Regions from separate parts of the Mangrovibacter phragmitis genome, predicted to be linked through region 1. Evidence: predicted binding sites of a transcription regulator. Region 1 holds the regulator's gene; the other holds the start of a gene.

Region 1 (7,849 bases):
CCCCATCGGTGCAACGATAATATCTGTGAGTGCCAGCAGGTAGCCCGACGGCAGGCCAATAACCCAGTAGGCAATAAAAGTAATGTAGAAGATGGAGCGGGTATCTTTGTAACCACGCAGTATCCCGCTGCCAATAACCTGTATTGAATCCGAAATCTGGTATATTGCAGCCAGCAACATAAGATGTGCCGCCAGTGCCACAACGGCAGGGTTTTCGTTATACAGCGTGGCAATGTGATACCGGAAACTGACGGTAAACACCGCGGTAACAGCTGCCATACAAACACCAAGCAGCAGCCCGGATAATGCGGAAATTTTAGCTGCGGGTGTGGAGCCTTCCCCAAGGCGAAAACCGACCCGAATCGTGACAGCTGCGCCAAGAGACATGGGTAATACAAACATCAGTGAGCTGAAATTCAGGGCAATCTGGTGGCCTGCCACATTAACAATACCCAGAGGCGCAACCAGCAAAGCCACTACGGCAAATAATGTCACTTCGAAGAACAAGGCCAGGGCAATAGGCAGGCCGAGTTGCACCAGGCGCCATATCAATTTCCAGTCCGGGCCGGGAGAAATCTCCACCGCATAAATATCGCGCAGGCTGCGTGCCCGATGCGACCACCATAACATACAACCGAACATCACCCAGAACACCATCGCGGTGGCGACGCCACAGCCCACACCGCCCAGTTCAGGGAAACCGAAATGCCCATAAATGAACAAATAGTTAACCGGAATGTTGACCAGTAGCCCAATAAACCCCATTACCATGCCAGGTTTAGTTTTTGCCAGCCCCTCACACTGGTTACGCACGACCTGGAAAAAGAGGTAGCCAGGAGCCCCCCAGAGTAAGGCGTGCAAATAACCAACTGATTTATCCGCCATCGCCGGATCAATATCTTTCATGGCATGGATGATATAGCCTGCGTTCCACAACACGGCCATTATCAACACGGAAACAATACCCGCCAGCCAGAACCCCTGGCGTACCTGGGTCGCTACCTTGTCACGGCGACCGGAACCATTTAGTTGCGCAACAACCGGCGTCAATGCCAGTAACAGCCCATGTCCAAACAGAATTGCGGGGAACCAGATTGAAGTCCCTATCGCAACGGCTGCCATATCCGTGGCACTGTAGCCCCCGGCCATTACGGTATCCACAAAGCCCATTGCAGTTTGGGCGATTTGCGCAAGAATAACCGGAATAGCCAGTGCTAATAACTGACGCGCTTCTGTTAGATACTTCTGCACGAATACACCTATATCTTTTTGTTTTAGGAAAGAATTACATGCCGCCTCACCTGGCAGCAGGGGGATGAAACTGAGGAAATTGCCAGACTATTGTAGCGGGAGTTTACTATTACGCCAGTGAAAAAAATAGTGCCATTAATGGTTAGCTGGCATGCACCAGGGGCACCTGTTATTGTGCTTCTTATTTTGTAAAATTCAGGCGGGGTGAAACCGCTGCAGGAGAGAATATGTTTACGGGTATTGTGCAGGGAATAGCCACCGTAGTGGCTATTGATGAAAAAGAAAACTTTCGTACACACGTTGTAGAGCTGCCGGACGCTATGCTGCCCGGTCTGGAAGAGGGAGCTTCAGTCGCACATAACGGTTGTTGCCTGACAGTAACGGGAATAGACGCCAATCGCGTCAGTTTTGATTTAATGAAAGAGACACTGCGTATCACCAATCTTGGTGACATTACGCCAGGCTCGCTGGTCAATGTCGAGCGTGCGGCAAAATTCAGTGATGAAATTGGTGGGCATTTAATGTCCGGCCATATTATGACTACCGCTGAAGTGGCGAAAATCATCACCTCTGAAAATAACCGCCAGATTTGGTTTAAAATCCAGGATGCTTCCCTGATGAAGTACATTCTGCATAAAGGCTACATCGGTATTGATGGTATCAGTCTGACAGTCGGCGAAGTGACTGCCACCCGCTTTTGCGTACATTTAATTCCGGAAACATTGCAACGCACTACGCTGGGTACGCGTAAACTGGGGCAACGCGTAAATATTGAAATCGACCCACAGACGCAGGCGATTGTAGATACTGTTGAGCGCGTACTGGCAACCCGGGACGCCAGTGCCGCCAGCCTGAGCCAGGCACTGGCAGAAAAGCAGGGCTGAGTCGGGTATCCTTGCGCAGGTTTAGCGCGCCTGTTGAGCCTTGTACAGGCGAATAACGCCAGGTTCAAATAAAAAAACCACCTGCGGGTTGCGGGTGGTTTTTTTACATCAGGAACCTTTATTCAGCGCGGAACACGAAGGCCATTTTCAATGCCGCGGCTAAAGACAACCTGCCACAATTGAATGTCTCGTGCACGAAATGCACCTGCACAGGCGTTCAGATAATAAGTAAACATCCGCTTAAACCGTTCCGAATAATTATCTGCTATTTCTGGCCAGCACGCCAAAAACCGCTGGTACCATGCCATCAGCGTTTTGTCGTAATCTGAGCCGAAATTGTGCCAGTCTTCCATAACAAAATAAGGCTCGCTGGCCTGAGCGATATGTTTTACTGATGGCAGACAACCGTTGGGGAAAATGTATTTATTTATCCATGGGTCAACATTGTTGTCTGTTTTGTTTGAACCAATGGTATGCAGCAGGAAGATCCCTTCAGGCTTCAGACACCGATTGACAACAGCAAAGTAAGTCTCATAATTTTTGGGGCCGACATGCTCAAACATGCCTACAGAAACAATGCGATCAAACTGCATGGTCAGATCACGGTAGTCTTGCAGCAATATTGTGACATCCAGCCCTTCACAACGCGCCTGTGCAAGTTTTTGCTGTTCAGCTGAAATTGTTACACCGTATACCGACACACCGTAATTTTTTGCTGCAAATGCCGCAAGCCCACCCCAGCCGCAACCAATATCCAGCAAGGTCATTCCCGGCTTGAGCTGCAGTTTTTCGCAGATCATTCTCAGTTTATCCTGTTGTGCAGTTTCCAGGTCAGTGGCTTTTTTCCAGTAGCCACAGGAATATTGCATAAAAGGATCGAGCATTCTGGTGAAGAGGTCATTACCCAGGTCGTAATGCTCTTTACCAACAATCCAGGCTCGTTTACGGTTTTGCAGATTAAACAGGCGGGCGGACAGAATACGCAACGTATCTTTAAAATGATGGGGGAGTTGGTTTTCCAGACCATTTCTGAGCACTTTAGTGAAAAACAGGTCAAGACGGTCGCAATCCCACCAGCCGTCCATATAACTCTCACCTAATCCCAAAGAACCTTGCTGCAATATGCGTTTAAAAAAATCAGGATTTTTTACCTGGATGTCCGCAGGACTATTACCATTTATCGCGACACCCGCATGTGACAGCAATTCACTGACAATGCGGAACCATTCATTATCTTTTATCGCGGTTTCTTCTATACACGATGAACTCATAGTTTCTCCATCACCTGACTGTGAGCAGACACTAAAAAAGCGTAGTCGCTAATTTGACATTGTGAGTTGTCTCACAGCAAAAAAAAACATAAGCCCGGAACCGGACGCGATATAAAAGCAGGTGGTCGCCTGATGACAGGCCATCTGAAAACGGGAGTCGGGGCCCCCGAAAGAAAGAATGCAGGCCCGGTATCCCGAGCCCCATATCAGTATATGCCGCGTAACAATGTGATTCAATAGAAAATTGTTAGCAAGCTAATTACAAAAAAATGACATTATCGCTAACGTGTGGAGCGGACGGGATGAGGGGTTTTGGCAACGGCTATTGCCTGTAACTGGTAGCCTACCCAGGCAGGAACCAGGGTGCTTAACATAATGCTGGTTGTGGCAATCAGCGGTGTGGATACCATCATGGAAACCAGCAGGCTTGCCAGAAAACAAAGCCCCAGTTGCAGCGTGTTTTGTAATGCGGCTGCCCGCCCGGCAGCCTGAGGAAACGGCTGCAGGGCCTGTGCCACGACAACAGGATAAATTGCACCGTTTGCCAGCGCCATCAGGCAGAAGGGTACCAACAGGCTGACCAAAGAAGGCGATGTGGTCAGTGACACACCAAAAACAGTGGCAACACTCACGGTAAATATCCCCAGCATCCAGGGTAACATTTGCCGCCCTTGCCACTTTTTCAGTGCACTACGGCAACCAAAACCGCCCAGCAAAAAAGCCAGTGTTTGTGGTACATAGCTCAGTCCTATTGCCTCAGGCCCGAACCCCATTTGGTGAAGAATAAAGGGGGAACCTGTGAGCCAGGCAAAAAAACTGGCTGAGCAGGCCGCATATATGATGACATTGCCGCAGTACCCTTGATGACGCAACAAAGAGGAGTAAAGGGTGGGTTGAGAATGCGCTGTACGTTGTGGGCGTTGTGCACTGGTGTAATGCCTGAGGGGTAAAATCAGCAAAAGTGTAATGAATAACAGACAGGCGAATATTGCCTGCCAGGTAAAATGGCGCAGTATCCAGCTACCGGCAAGAGGAGCCAGTGCCGGGGAAAGCGCAACCAAAGGCATAATGGTGGCAAAGACGCGATTAGCCTGTTGCCCGGAGAAACGGTCAGTAACCAGTGCCTGCCAGCTTACTGTTGCGCAACATACCCCAACGGCCTGCATAAACCGCAAAACCAGAAATGCTGTTGGTGAAGTGACGAAAAAAATCCCGGCACAACTCAGTGCAAAAATCACCAGCCCGGTCAACAAAACAGGGCGGCGACCAAAATGGTCTGAGAGTGGGCCCCAAATTAACTGGGCCAGAGCGAAACCGGCGAGAAACACACTCAAACTGGCACTGATGGCAGACGGGGGAGCCCCCAGTGAGACCTGAATGGCACTAAACGCTGGCAGGTACATATCGGTTGCCAGAAAGCCCAGCATGCTTAGCCCTGCAAGCCAGGTAATAAAGAGACGGGAGGTACTCATGGTCAATCCTGATATAACAAAATTCGTGGCGTGAGTGTAAAAAGTGCATCCATCTTTGTGAAACGCTAAAATTTGCTTATTCCTTTCAAAATTTTTGCAGGCAGGTTATGTGGTCAGAATATGCACTTGAAGTGGTGGATGCCGTCGCTCGCAATGGCAGTTTTAGCGGCGCTGCCCAGGAGTTACACCGTGTACCTTCGGCAATCAGTTATACAGTGCGACAACTGGAATCCTGGCTGTCGGTCGAACTGTTTGAACGCCGCCATAAAGATGTAGAACTGACTGCCGCTGGCCGGTGTTTTTTACAGGAAGGTCGCAGTGTTATCAAAAAAATGCATGAAACACGCCTGCAGTGCCAGCAGATAGCGAATGGCTGGCGTGGTTCACTGGCTATTGCGGTCGACACCATTGTCCGTCCGGCAAGAACCCGTCAGTTGGTGCAGGATTTTTATCATCAATTCCAGGATGTGGAGTTGCATGTACGGCCGGAAGTGTTCAATGGTGTGTGGGATGCGCTGGCAGATGGGCGGGTCGAACTGGCGATTGGCGCGACACAGGCTGTGCCTGTCGGTGGGCGGTACGGCTTTCGTGATATGGGGAGCATGGCATGGCGTTGTGTGGTCGCTGCATCGCACCCGCTTGCGCAGATGACAGGTTTTATTGGCGATGACGTACTTCGCCAGTGGCCATCTCTGGTTCTGGAAGATACCTCGCGTGAACTGCCTAAAAGGATAACCTGGCAACTCAGTAATCAGCGTCGGATAGTGGTACCCGACTGGCAGTGTGGTTTTGCCTGCCTGAGTGAGGGCATCGGTATCGGCATGGTGCCGGCGCACATGGCACAGCCATTTATTGAACGCGGTGAATGGGTGAGTCTGCGGCTTGAAAATCCTTACCCCGATTCTGCCTGTTGCCTGACATGGCGGCAAAGTGATGCCTCGCCAGCTTTACAGTGGGTGCTGGATTATCTGGGAGATAGCGGCACTCTGAACAGTGAGTGGTTGCGGGAGCCGGGTCAACTCCCGCAGGATGATTAACGGCGATAATCCATGAACGGGCCATCAGCAACAGAACGACGTTCAATAAGGCGGGGATGAACCTCAATAGTCTGGGACTCTTCGCGCTTATTGATAATTCTGTCGAGCAGCATATTAAAAGCCGTCTCGCCGAGAGAATCTTTGGGCTGGTGAACCGTGGTCAGTGCCGGGGTAAAGTAACGCGCGTTGCGCACGTTATCGTAACCAATAATCGAGATATCCTGCGGCACACGCAGCCCCATTTCATCGGCAGCACAGATAGCCCCCATCGCCATTATATCTCCGCCACAAAACACAGCTGTTGGGCGTTGCGGACAGGTAAGGATTTGCTGCATAGCGTTGTAGCCAGACTCGGGTTCGAAATCGCCGTGAACAACCCATGACTCAGGGACATTGATACCGGCTTCGCTCATTGCTTTCATGAAGCCGGAAAGCCGTCCTGAGCCGGTGTTGCGTTCCAGTTGACCTGATATCACGCCAATTTCCCGGTGTCCACGCTCAATTAAATACCGGCCAGCCATGTAACCGCCTTCGAAGGCGTTATCAATGACAGAGTCGGTAAAATCTGCCCGTGCTTCACCCCAGTCCATAACCACCATCGGAATATGGCGGTACTCTTCCAGCATAGACAGCAGTTCCTGGGGATATTCTGAACACATAACCAGCAGGCCATCAACGCGCTTTTGCGCCATCATTGACAGGTAGGCTCGCTGCTTTTCAAAATTATTGTGCGCATTGCCGAGAATCAGTGTGTAGCCTTTGGCAAAACAGCTGTTCTCAACCGCTTCAATAATTTCAGCAAAATAGGGGGCCTCACTGCTCGTGGAAAGCAGACCAATAGATTTTGTGTGGTTCACTTTCAGGCTGCGTGCTACCGCGCTGGGTGAATAGTGCAGTTCTTTAATTGCTGCCCACACCGCATTACGGGTGTCTTCCGCAACAAAACGCGTTTTGTTAATAACGTGTGATACGGTTGTAGTGGAAACGTTTGCGCGTTTCGCGACGTCTTTTATAGTTGCCATTTGATGTCACTCCAGACCATACCCTAAACTCCTGAAATATAATTGGTTAAACGTTTGCCTGGGCTTATCCCTGTAAGCAACGAATTGGGTTGCCAGCATGCCGGGATTGCGACATAAAACGAAAAGGAGGGGATAGTGGCCGGTACGTAATAAGTCAGCGTGCGATTTTGTCTTATATTGAGTAAAAGTGGAAGTGCTAAAGCACATATCAAACTAAATCTTTAAGGATTTTACGGCCAAACTGTGTAAAAATGATCTACACCCACTTTTTACAGGGAATAAGGAATTAATCATGCCAACTGAATTGAGATATTCACTGACTACGACTGTTATTACCTTAGGTCTGATTGTTGCAACGGCGCTGATTGCCATCCTGCATTAAGGCCTGTACTGTTTTTACACAGTTATCGTTGCCCAGGCGGTGGCGTTGTTAGTTTTGTGCCTTACTGACAACTAATACACTATCGCCTGGCTGTTGCGTTTTTCTCCCTTTCTGCCCCGATACTACCTGCAGCACTGATTCTTTACCGTTTAGCAAAACTCTATTATCACTATTGCCACTTTTCAAAACGAAGTGTGACTGACATCATGTTTTCATCTTTTTTGTCTGTGCCTGCGTTGCTTTGCGCTGGCTAAAAATTGAGGTAGTGATGAAAGTCAATTTTCCATTACTCGCTCTCGCAGTAGGCGCTTTTGGGATTGGTACCACTGAGTTTTCACCTATGGGGCTGTTACCTGTTATTGCCGAAGGTGTGCATGTTTCGATTCCCGCAGCCGGGATGCTGATTAGCGCCTATGCCGTTGGGGTAATGATTGGCGCCCCTTTGATGACACTGTTGTTGTCGCGTTATTCACGGCGAAATGCCCTGGTTTTTCTGATGAGTATTTTTACTTTGGGTAATGTGCTCTCTG
Region 2 (7,849 bases), 1.8 Mb from region 1:
CTGGTATCTCGATCTCGCGACCGATATAGATCTTGGACTGAAAAAAAACGCCGAAGCCATAGCCAGGTTACAAAAAGCACCCGATTTACGTAACGACCCGGTACTTCAGCTCAACCTGGCTAACGCGCTGATTCAGTCCGGCCAGAATGAGCAGGCAGCACAAATGTTAAACCGCTACACCTTCAGCAACCCCAACGACACCAATGGCTGGGATTTGCTGGCCCAGGCAGAAGCAGCCCTTGGGCATCGTGACCAGGAACTGGCTGCACGGGCGGAAAACCTGGCGCTCACCGGTAAAATAGACCAGGCCATCACAACGCTCAGTTCAGCAAGTTCACAAGTAAAACTGGGTAGCCTGCAACAACAACGCTATGACGCACGCATTGACCAGTTGCGCCAGTTACAGCAGCGTTTTCGGACATATGAAAAGAGGTAACACAGCACAATGAAACCGGCAGTCACTATTTATCACAACCCGCGTTGCTCCAAAAGCCGTGAAACTCTGGCATTGCTGAAAGAAAAACAGGTTGAACCAGAAGTGGTGCTTTATCTGGATACGCCACCTTCTGCCAGCACAATAAAAGAGCTGCTAAGCCAGTTAGGTATGAGCAGTGCCCGTCAGTTAATGCGCACGAAAGAAACGCTGTATAAAGAACTGAGTCTTGCAGATGAAACCAGTGAAGATGCGCTGATTGACGCAATGACCAAACACCCGAAGTTAATTGAGCGTCCAATTGTAATCAGCAACGGGAAAGCCCGGCTGGGCAGGCCGCCTGAACAAGTACTGGATATTATTTAACAGAGATTAACGCAGCGCCTGGCGCTGCGTTTTCATACAGGCATAGCTGTTCAGCGTACTACAGATTGAGAATTTCTTTAACGAAAGGGATTGTCAGTTTTCGCTGTGCAGTAATCGAGGCTTTATCCAAATGATCCAGCGTCTGGAACAGGGTTCGCATTTCCCGGTCAAGGCGTTTAAGCAGAAAACGGCCTACGTCTTCGGGTAATTCAAAACCACGCAACCGGGCCCGCAATTGCAAAGCCTGCAGTTTATCTTCATCAGAAAGTGGCTGAAGCTTGTAGATTTGCCCCCAGTCCAGGCGCGAGGCAAGGTCAGCCAGTTGCAGGTTAAGCTGGCGTGGAGGGCGGTCGCCCGTAATAAATAAGCGCGTTTTACCTGATTCCAGAATGCGGTTATACAGGTTAAAAATCGCCATTTCCCACAATGCATCACCAGCTATACACTCAATATTATCAATGCAGACCAGCGATAGTTGCTCCATGCCATCCAGTACTTCCGGTACAAACCAGGTGCGTTTATCCAGCGGGACATACCCAACCGCTTCACCTCGCTGAGAAAGCTCCGCACATGCAGCGTGCAGCAAGTGGCTGCGCCCACCACCTTCTCGTGACCAAAAATAGATATACCCGCTATGTTCCTGCCGCAGAACATTTTGTACTGCTGCTAACAAAGAAGGGTTATCGCCCGGCCAGAAACTCGCGAAAGTTTCATCGTCAGGCAGATAAAGAGGCAAAGAGAGCTGTGCCGGCGTGTTCAGAAGGACCTCAGTTTGGGCTTACCAAAAAACAGACGCAGTGTAACACAGAATCACATGGCGAATGAACCGGGCAGATCCGGGCTGCCCGTTATCTTATCAGGACTTCGCCGGGGCGTTATCATCACCACTTTCGTCTTCGATAACGTCTTCCGGGCGGAATACAGAAATTACTTTGAAAATCAGACTCAGGCAGACACCAACAATCGTTGCCAGCGCCATCCCTTTTAACTCTGCCGCACCGATATGCACTTTCGCGCCACTCACCCCGATAATCAAAATTACCGCTGTCAGGATAAGGTTTTGCGCTTTACTGTAATCCACTTTAGATTCAATCAGCACCCGGATACCGGATGCACCGATTACGCCGTACAACAGCAGTGAAACGCCCCCCATTACAGGAACAGGTATAATTTGAATCGCTGCGGCCAGTTTACCCACGCAGGACAGCAGAATCGCAAACACTGCTGCACCGCCAATAACCCAGGTGCTGTAAACACGGGTAATAGCCATCACACCAATGTTTTCCCCATAAGTGGTGTTAGGCGTGGAGCCAAAGAACCCGGAAAGTATTGTGGATAGCCCATTCGCCAGCATAGAACGGTGCAGGCCCGGATCACGAATCAAATCTTTTTTAACGATATTCGCAGTCACGACCAGGTGCCCGACATGCTCCGCAATAACCACCAGCGCCGCAGGTAAAATAGTGAAAATCGCAAACCATTCAAAACGCGGAGTATAAAAAGTTGGTAAGGCAAACCAGTGAGCCTCACGAATGGCTGTGGTATCCACCACGCCCATGGCAAATGAAAGTGCGTACCCGGCCAGAACCCCAATCAGAATGGGGATAATGGCAAGAAAACCCCGAAACAGCACTGACCCGAGGATAGTTATAGCTAAAGTCGAGACAGAAATAATCACGGTGGTGCTGTCTGCAGGCTTACCATCTGCCGGTAATAACCCGGCCATATTTGCCGCCACACCGGCAAGCTCCAGCCCGATAACGGCAACAATTGCCCCCATCGCCGCGGGTGGGAACATCACATCCAGCCACCCTGTTCCGGCTTGTTTCACAATCAGCGCGACAATACAAAACAACACGCCGCACATAATGAAACCACCCAGAGCCACTTCATAACCTAAAGGCAACAGCAACAGCACCGGTGAAATAAACGCAAAGCTTGACCCAAGGTATGCCGGAATTTTGCCCTTACAGATAAATAAATAGAGCAATGTCCCCACGCCATTGAACAGCAAAACGGTTGCCGGATTAATATGAAACAGAATAGGCACCAGCACGGTTGCGCCAAACATGGCAAACAAGTGCTGTAAACTAAGGGGGATGGTCTGCAACAACGGTGGTCTTTCGCTCACCCCGATAGCACGGCGCGTCATAGTGTGTTCCTCAGTGAAGTTATGTTGTGTAATAGCGTGGTGATTTCACCAAAAAAAAGCCGACTCATTAGTCGGCTTATTGAATAATTATTTCGTTCCAAAAATCTTATCGCCCGCGTCGCCAAGACCGGGAATAATGTAACCGTGCTCGTTGAGCCCCTGGTCAATAGATGCGGTGTAAAGCTCAACATCCGGATGGGCTTTCTCCAGTGCCGCAAGGCCTTCTGGCGCAGCAACCAGCACCAGCACTTTAATACTGTGGCAGCCTGCTTTCTTCAACAGGTCTATAGTGGCAATCATCGAACCACCCGTTGCAAGCATCGGGTCAACCACCAGCGCCATACGTTCGTCAATGTTAGACACCAGCTTCTGGAAATAAGGAACCGGCTCCAGTGTTTCTTCATTACGGTAGATACCGACAACACTGATTCGGGCACTGGGCACATGCTCAAGCACGCCTTCCATCATGCCAAGGCCTGCACGCAAAATGGGTACAACGGTGATTTTCTTTCCTTTGATTTGCTCAACAGCCACCGGGCCATTCCAGCCTTCAATGGTAACTTTCTCTGTCTCTAAATCGGCTGTTGCTTCGTAAGTCAGCAAACTACCCACCTCAGAGGCCAACTCCCGAAAGCGCTTGGTGCTAATATCATGCTCACGCATCAGACCCAGCTTATGTTTGACGAGTGGGTGTTTCACTTCCACAATCTTCATACTCTTTCTCCCCCAGACAGGTAGCAGCCACAAAAAAAATCGCCGGATTATACCGCTTTTTGTGAACGGTTCCACCTTTCACTCCCGGTTAAGGCTTGATCGGGATCAACTGCGGTGGAATTGGTCAGTAGCAAAGATTTCTGCGTTCAGGTTTCAGAATAGGCTCGCAAACGTTTGCCTGCACTGTTAGAATTGCCGCGATTTTTAGCGCACTACCCGGAACACGCCACATTTGTACGCGCAAGCTTGCCTGAATGCTGGCCTGGGTAGCGCACCAACCGCAACCGCGTGGGGACTTAGCAGTGACCGACAAAACCTCTCTCAGCTATAAAGATGCCGGTGTTGATATTGACGCAGGTAACGCTCTGGTCGACCGAATCAAAGGTGTCGTAAAAAAAACCCGCCGTCCTGAAGTTATGGGTGGTTTGGGCGGATTCGGCGCACTGTGCGCTTTGCCACAGAAATATCGTGAGCCTGTACTGGTTTCCGGGACTGATGGTGTTGGCACCAAACTGCGTCTGGCGATGGATCTTAAACGCCACGATGCCATTGGTATCGATTTGGTTGCTATGTGTGTGAATGACCTGGTGGTGCAAGGTGCTGAACCGCTATTTTTCCTTGATTACTACGCTACAGGTAAGCTGGATGTGGATACAGCCTCTTCTGTTATCACAGGTATCGCTGAAGGTTGTCTGCAATCGGGTTGTGCACTGGTTGGTGGCGAAACGGCAGAAATGCCAGGTATGTACCACGGTGAAGATTATGATGTCGCTGGTTTCTGTGTTGGTGTGGTAGAAAAATCAGAAATCATTGATGGCAGTAAAGTGGCTGACGGTGATGTACTGATAGCGTTGGGTTCAAGCGGCCCGCACTCCAATGGCTACTCACTGGTACGCAAAATTGTTGAAGTGAGTGGTTGCGACCCGTTAACCACTCAACTGGAAGGCAAACCTCTGGCCGACCATTTACTGGAACCTACGCGCATCTACGTTAAACAGGTACTGGAATTAATCAGCAAAGTTGATGTGCATGCGATTGCCCACTTAACGGGTGGCGGGTTCTGGGAAAATATCCCACGCGTGCTACCGGACAACACTCAGGCGGTTATCAATGAAGCCTCCTGGCAGTGGCCTGCTGTTTTCGGCTGGCTACAACAGGCAGGCAATGTCAGCCGTCATGAAATGTATCGCACCTTTAACTGTGGTGTGGGAATGGTGATTGCCGTTGCTGCCTCAGATGCCGCAAAATCCCTGGAGCTGCTACGCAACCTTGGCGAAAATGCCTGGGAGATTGGCACGATTAAAGCATCCAGTGATGAACAGCGTGTGGTTATTGCATAATGAAAAAGATTGTGGTGCTGATTTCAGGTAATGGCAGCAACTTGCAGGCCATTATTGATGCCTGTGACCAGAAAAAAATCAATGGCACCCTTTCTGCTGTTTTCAGTAATAAAGCCAGTGCGTATGGGCTAACCCGTGCCAGCGAGGCAGGTATTCCGGCCTTTTCTCTCGACCCAAAGTCGTTTGAAAGCAGGGAAGCTTTTGATAACGCGTTGATGGAGCAGATTGATGCTTACCAGCCTGATGTCGTTGTGCTGGCTGGGTACATGCGTATTTTAAGCCCGGCCTTTGTCAGCCACTACCTGGGCAAAATGATCAACATCCATCCGTCATTACTGCCTAAGTACCCGGGGCTGCACACGCACCGCCAGGTACTGGAGAATGGAGATAAAGAACACGGAACTTCCGTGCATTTTGTCACTGAGCAGCTTGATGGTGGGCCGGTCATTTTGCAGGCGAAAGTACCTGTTTTCGATGGTGATGATGAGGAGATTATCACCGCACGGGTTCAGGTTCAGGAACATGCCATTTACCCACTGGTCATTAACTGGTTTCTTTCAGAACGTCTGGTGATGCACAGTAACCATGCCTGGCTCGACGGTCAGCGCCTGCCTGCTCATGGCTACGCAGGTGACGAATAATTAAATTACTGGCAGAGGTGCAGCTTTTGCCCTCTGCTTAATTTGCGAAAGCACGCCAGTTACTCTCTTTCTTCTTATCGTCACCCACTCTGCCGGTTCTTTTTTGCGCTTTTATTAGTCAATCAAATCGCTCGCTTTCTTGTCATACTGTTATGACATTATTGGACATTCCCGGACAAAGCTCGCCATAATAGTTGTTGCAGGATGGTCTGGCGTGTCCTCTGTTTTATTTACCGGAGTTGAAGGATTCATGGGTCTGGATAAGTTATATATTGATAAAGAACTGAGCTGGCTGGCTTTCAATGAACGCGTACTCCAGGAAGCCGCAGACAAAAACAACCCACTCATTGAGCGTATGCGCTTTTTAGGCATCTACTCCAACAACCTCGACGAATTTTACAAAGTACGTTTCGCGGAGTTAAAACGGCGCATTCTTATCAGTGAAGAGCAAGGCAGCAATGCTCACTATCGCCACCTGATGGGCAAGATTCAGTCCAGGGTATTAAAGACCGATCAGGAGTTTGATGGGTTGTACAATGAACTGCTGCTGGAGCTGGCGCGCAACCAAATATTTCTCATTAACGAACGTCAGTTGTCAGATAACCAGCAAGTCTGGTTAAGAGAATACTTCAGGCAACATTTGCGCCCCTATATCGCGCCTATTCTTATCACCCGCGAAACCGACCTGGTGCAATTTCTTAAAGATGACTTCACCTATCTTGCAATCGAAATAATTAATGGCGATGTGGTGAACTATGCGCTGCTGGAGATCCCTTCAGATAAAGCGCCACGGTTCGTCAACCTGCCACCAGAAACACCTCGTCGGCGCAAGCCAATGATCTTACTTGATAACATTCTTCGTTATTGTCTGGATGATATTTTTAAAGGCTTTTTTGATTATGACGAACTGAATGCTTACTCCATGAAGATGACCCGTGATGCAGAATATGACCTGGTCACAGAAATGGAATCCAGCTTGCTGGAACTGATGTCCTCCAGCCTGAAGCAACGCTTAACCGCAGAACCTGTGCGTTTTGTTTACCAGCGCGATATGCCAGCAGAAATGGTGGAGTTATTGCGCGAAAAACTCTCTATCTCGCGTTACGACTCCATTATTCCTGGTGGGCGCTACCACAACTTTAAAGACTTTATTGGTTTCCCGAATATTGGCAAACCCAACCTGCTCAATAAACCTTTACCTCGCCTGCGCCATTTGTGGTTCGATAAATTCCGCAATGGGTTTGATGCCATCCGTGAGCGGGATGTATTGCTGTACTACCCTTACCACACTTTTGAACATGTGCTTGAACTGTTCCGCCAGGCCTCGTTTGACCCCAATGTACTGGCTATCAAGATAAACATTTACCGGGTTGCCAAAGATTCGCGCCTGATTGACTCCATGATTCACGCGGCGCACAACGGCAAAAAAGTCACAGTGGTAGTGGAATTGCAGGCGCGGTTTGACGAAGCTGCGAATATTCACTGGGCAAAAAGGCTTACTGAAGCCGGTGTGCATGTTATTTTCTCGGCGCCAGGGTTAAAAATTCACTCCAAACTGTTCCTGATTTCTCGCCGTGAAGGTGATGAAGTGGTGCGCTATGCCCATATCGGTACAGGTAACTTCAACGAAAAAACTGCCCGATTGTATACCGATTATGCTTTGCTTACCGCTGACCAGCGGATAACCAATGAAGTACGGCGCGTATTTAATTTCATTGAAAACCCCTACCGACCGGTAAATTTCGACTACCTGATTGTGTCACCGCAAAACTCCAGGAACATGCTCTACAAACTGGTTGACCAGGAAATTGCTAACGCGCAGCAAGGTATACCTGCAGCCATTACTCTGAAAATCAACAACCTGGTTGATAAAGGTCTGGTGGACCGGCTGTATGCAGCGTCCTCTGCCGGGGTGAAAGTCAACCTGCTTATTCGCGGCATGTGTTCATTAATCCCTGACCTGGAAGGGATTAGCGAAAATATTCGCGTTATCAGTATTGTTGACCGCTACCTTGAGCACGACAGGGTCTATATTTTTGAGAATGGTGGTGACAAAAAAGTCTATTTGTCTTCTGCCGACTGGATGACGCGCAATATTGACTACCGTATCGAAGTGGCTGTCGCGTTACTGGACCCGGTGTTGAAACAGCGCGTTCTGGATATTATTGAGATACTATTTAGTGATACAGTGAAAGCGCGTTTT

Evidence for each region. Region 1 encodes PurR, which represses purine synthesis genes. Its sites were predicted from a motif close to CANGCAAACGTTTGCNTG; they were not measured.
Region 2: the regulator PurR is predicted to act here: its motif matches at 3,829-3,846, upstream of purM (phosphoribosylformylglycinamidine cyclo-ligase).

The regions. Positions count from the first base shown of each region.
Region 1 is NZ_CP134782.1:1,121,602-1,129,450, forward strand. It holds gene mdtK (MdtK family multidrug efflux MATE transporter) at 1-1,251, opposite strand, end outside; gene MPHASIOC01_RS05390 (riboflavin synthase subunit alpha) at 1,479-2,135, shown strand; gene cfa (cyclopropane fatty acyl phospholipid synthase) at 2,258-3,406, opposite strand; gene punC (purine nucleoside transporter PunC) at 3,688-4,878, opposite strand; gene punR (DNA-binding transcriptional activator PunR) at 4,986-5,915, shown strand; gene purR (HTH-type transcriptional repressor PurR) at 5,912-6,937, opposite strand; gene MPHASIOC01_RS05415 (YnhF family membrane protein) at 7,230-7,319, shown strand; gene MPHASIOC01_RS05420 (MFS transporter) at 7,588-7,849, shown strand, end outside.
Region 2 is NZ_CP134782.1:2,894,429-2,902,277, forward strand. It holds gene bepA (beta-barrel assembly-enhancing protease) at 1-436, shown strand, start outside; gene arsC (arsenate reductase (glutaredoxin)) at 446-799, shown strand; gene MPHASIOC01_RS13965 (DnaA inactivator Hda) at 858-1,559, opposite strand; gene uraA (uracil permease) at 1,656-2,951, opposite strand; gene upp (uracil phosphoribosyltransferase) at 3,039-3,665, opposite strand; gene purM (phosphoribosylformylglycinamidine cyclo-ligase) at 3,968-5,005, shown strand; gene purN (phosphoribosylglycinamide formyltransferase) at 5,005-5,646, shown strand; gene ppk1 (polyphosphate kinase 1) at 5,897-7,849, shown strand, end outside.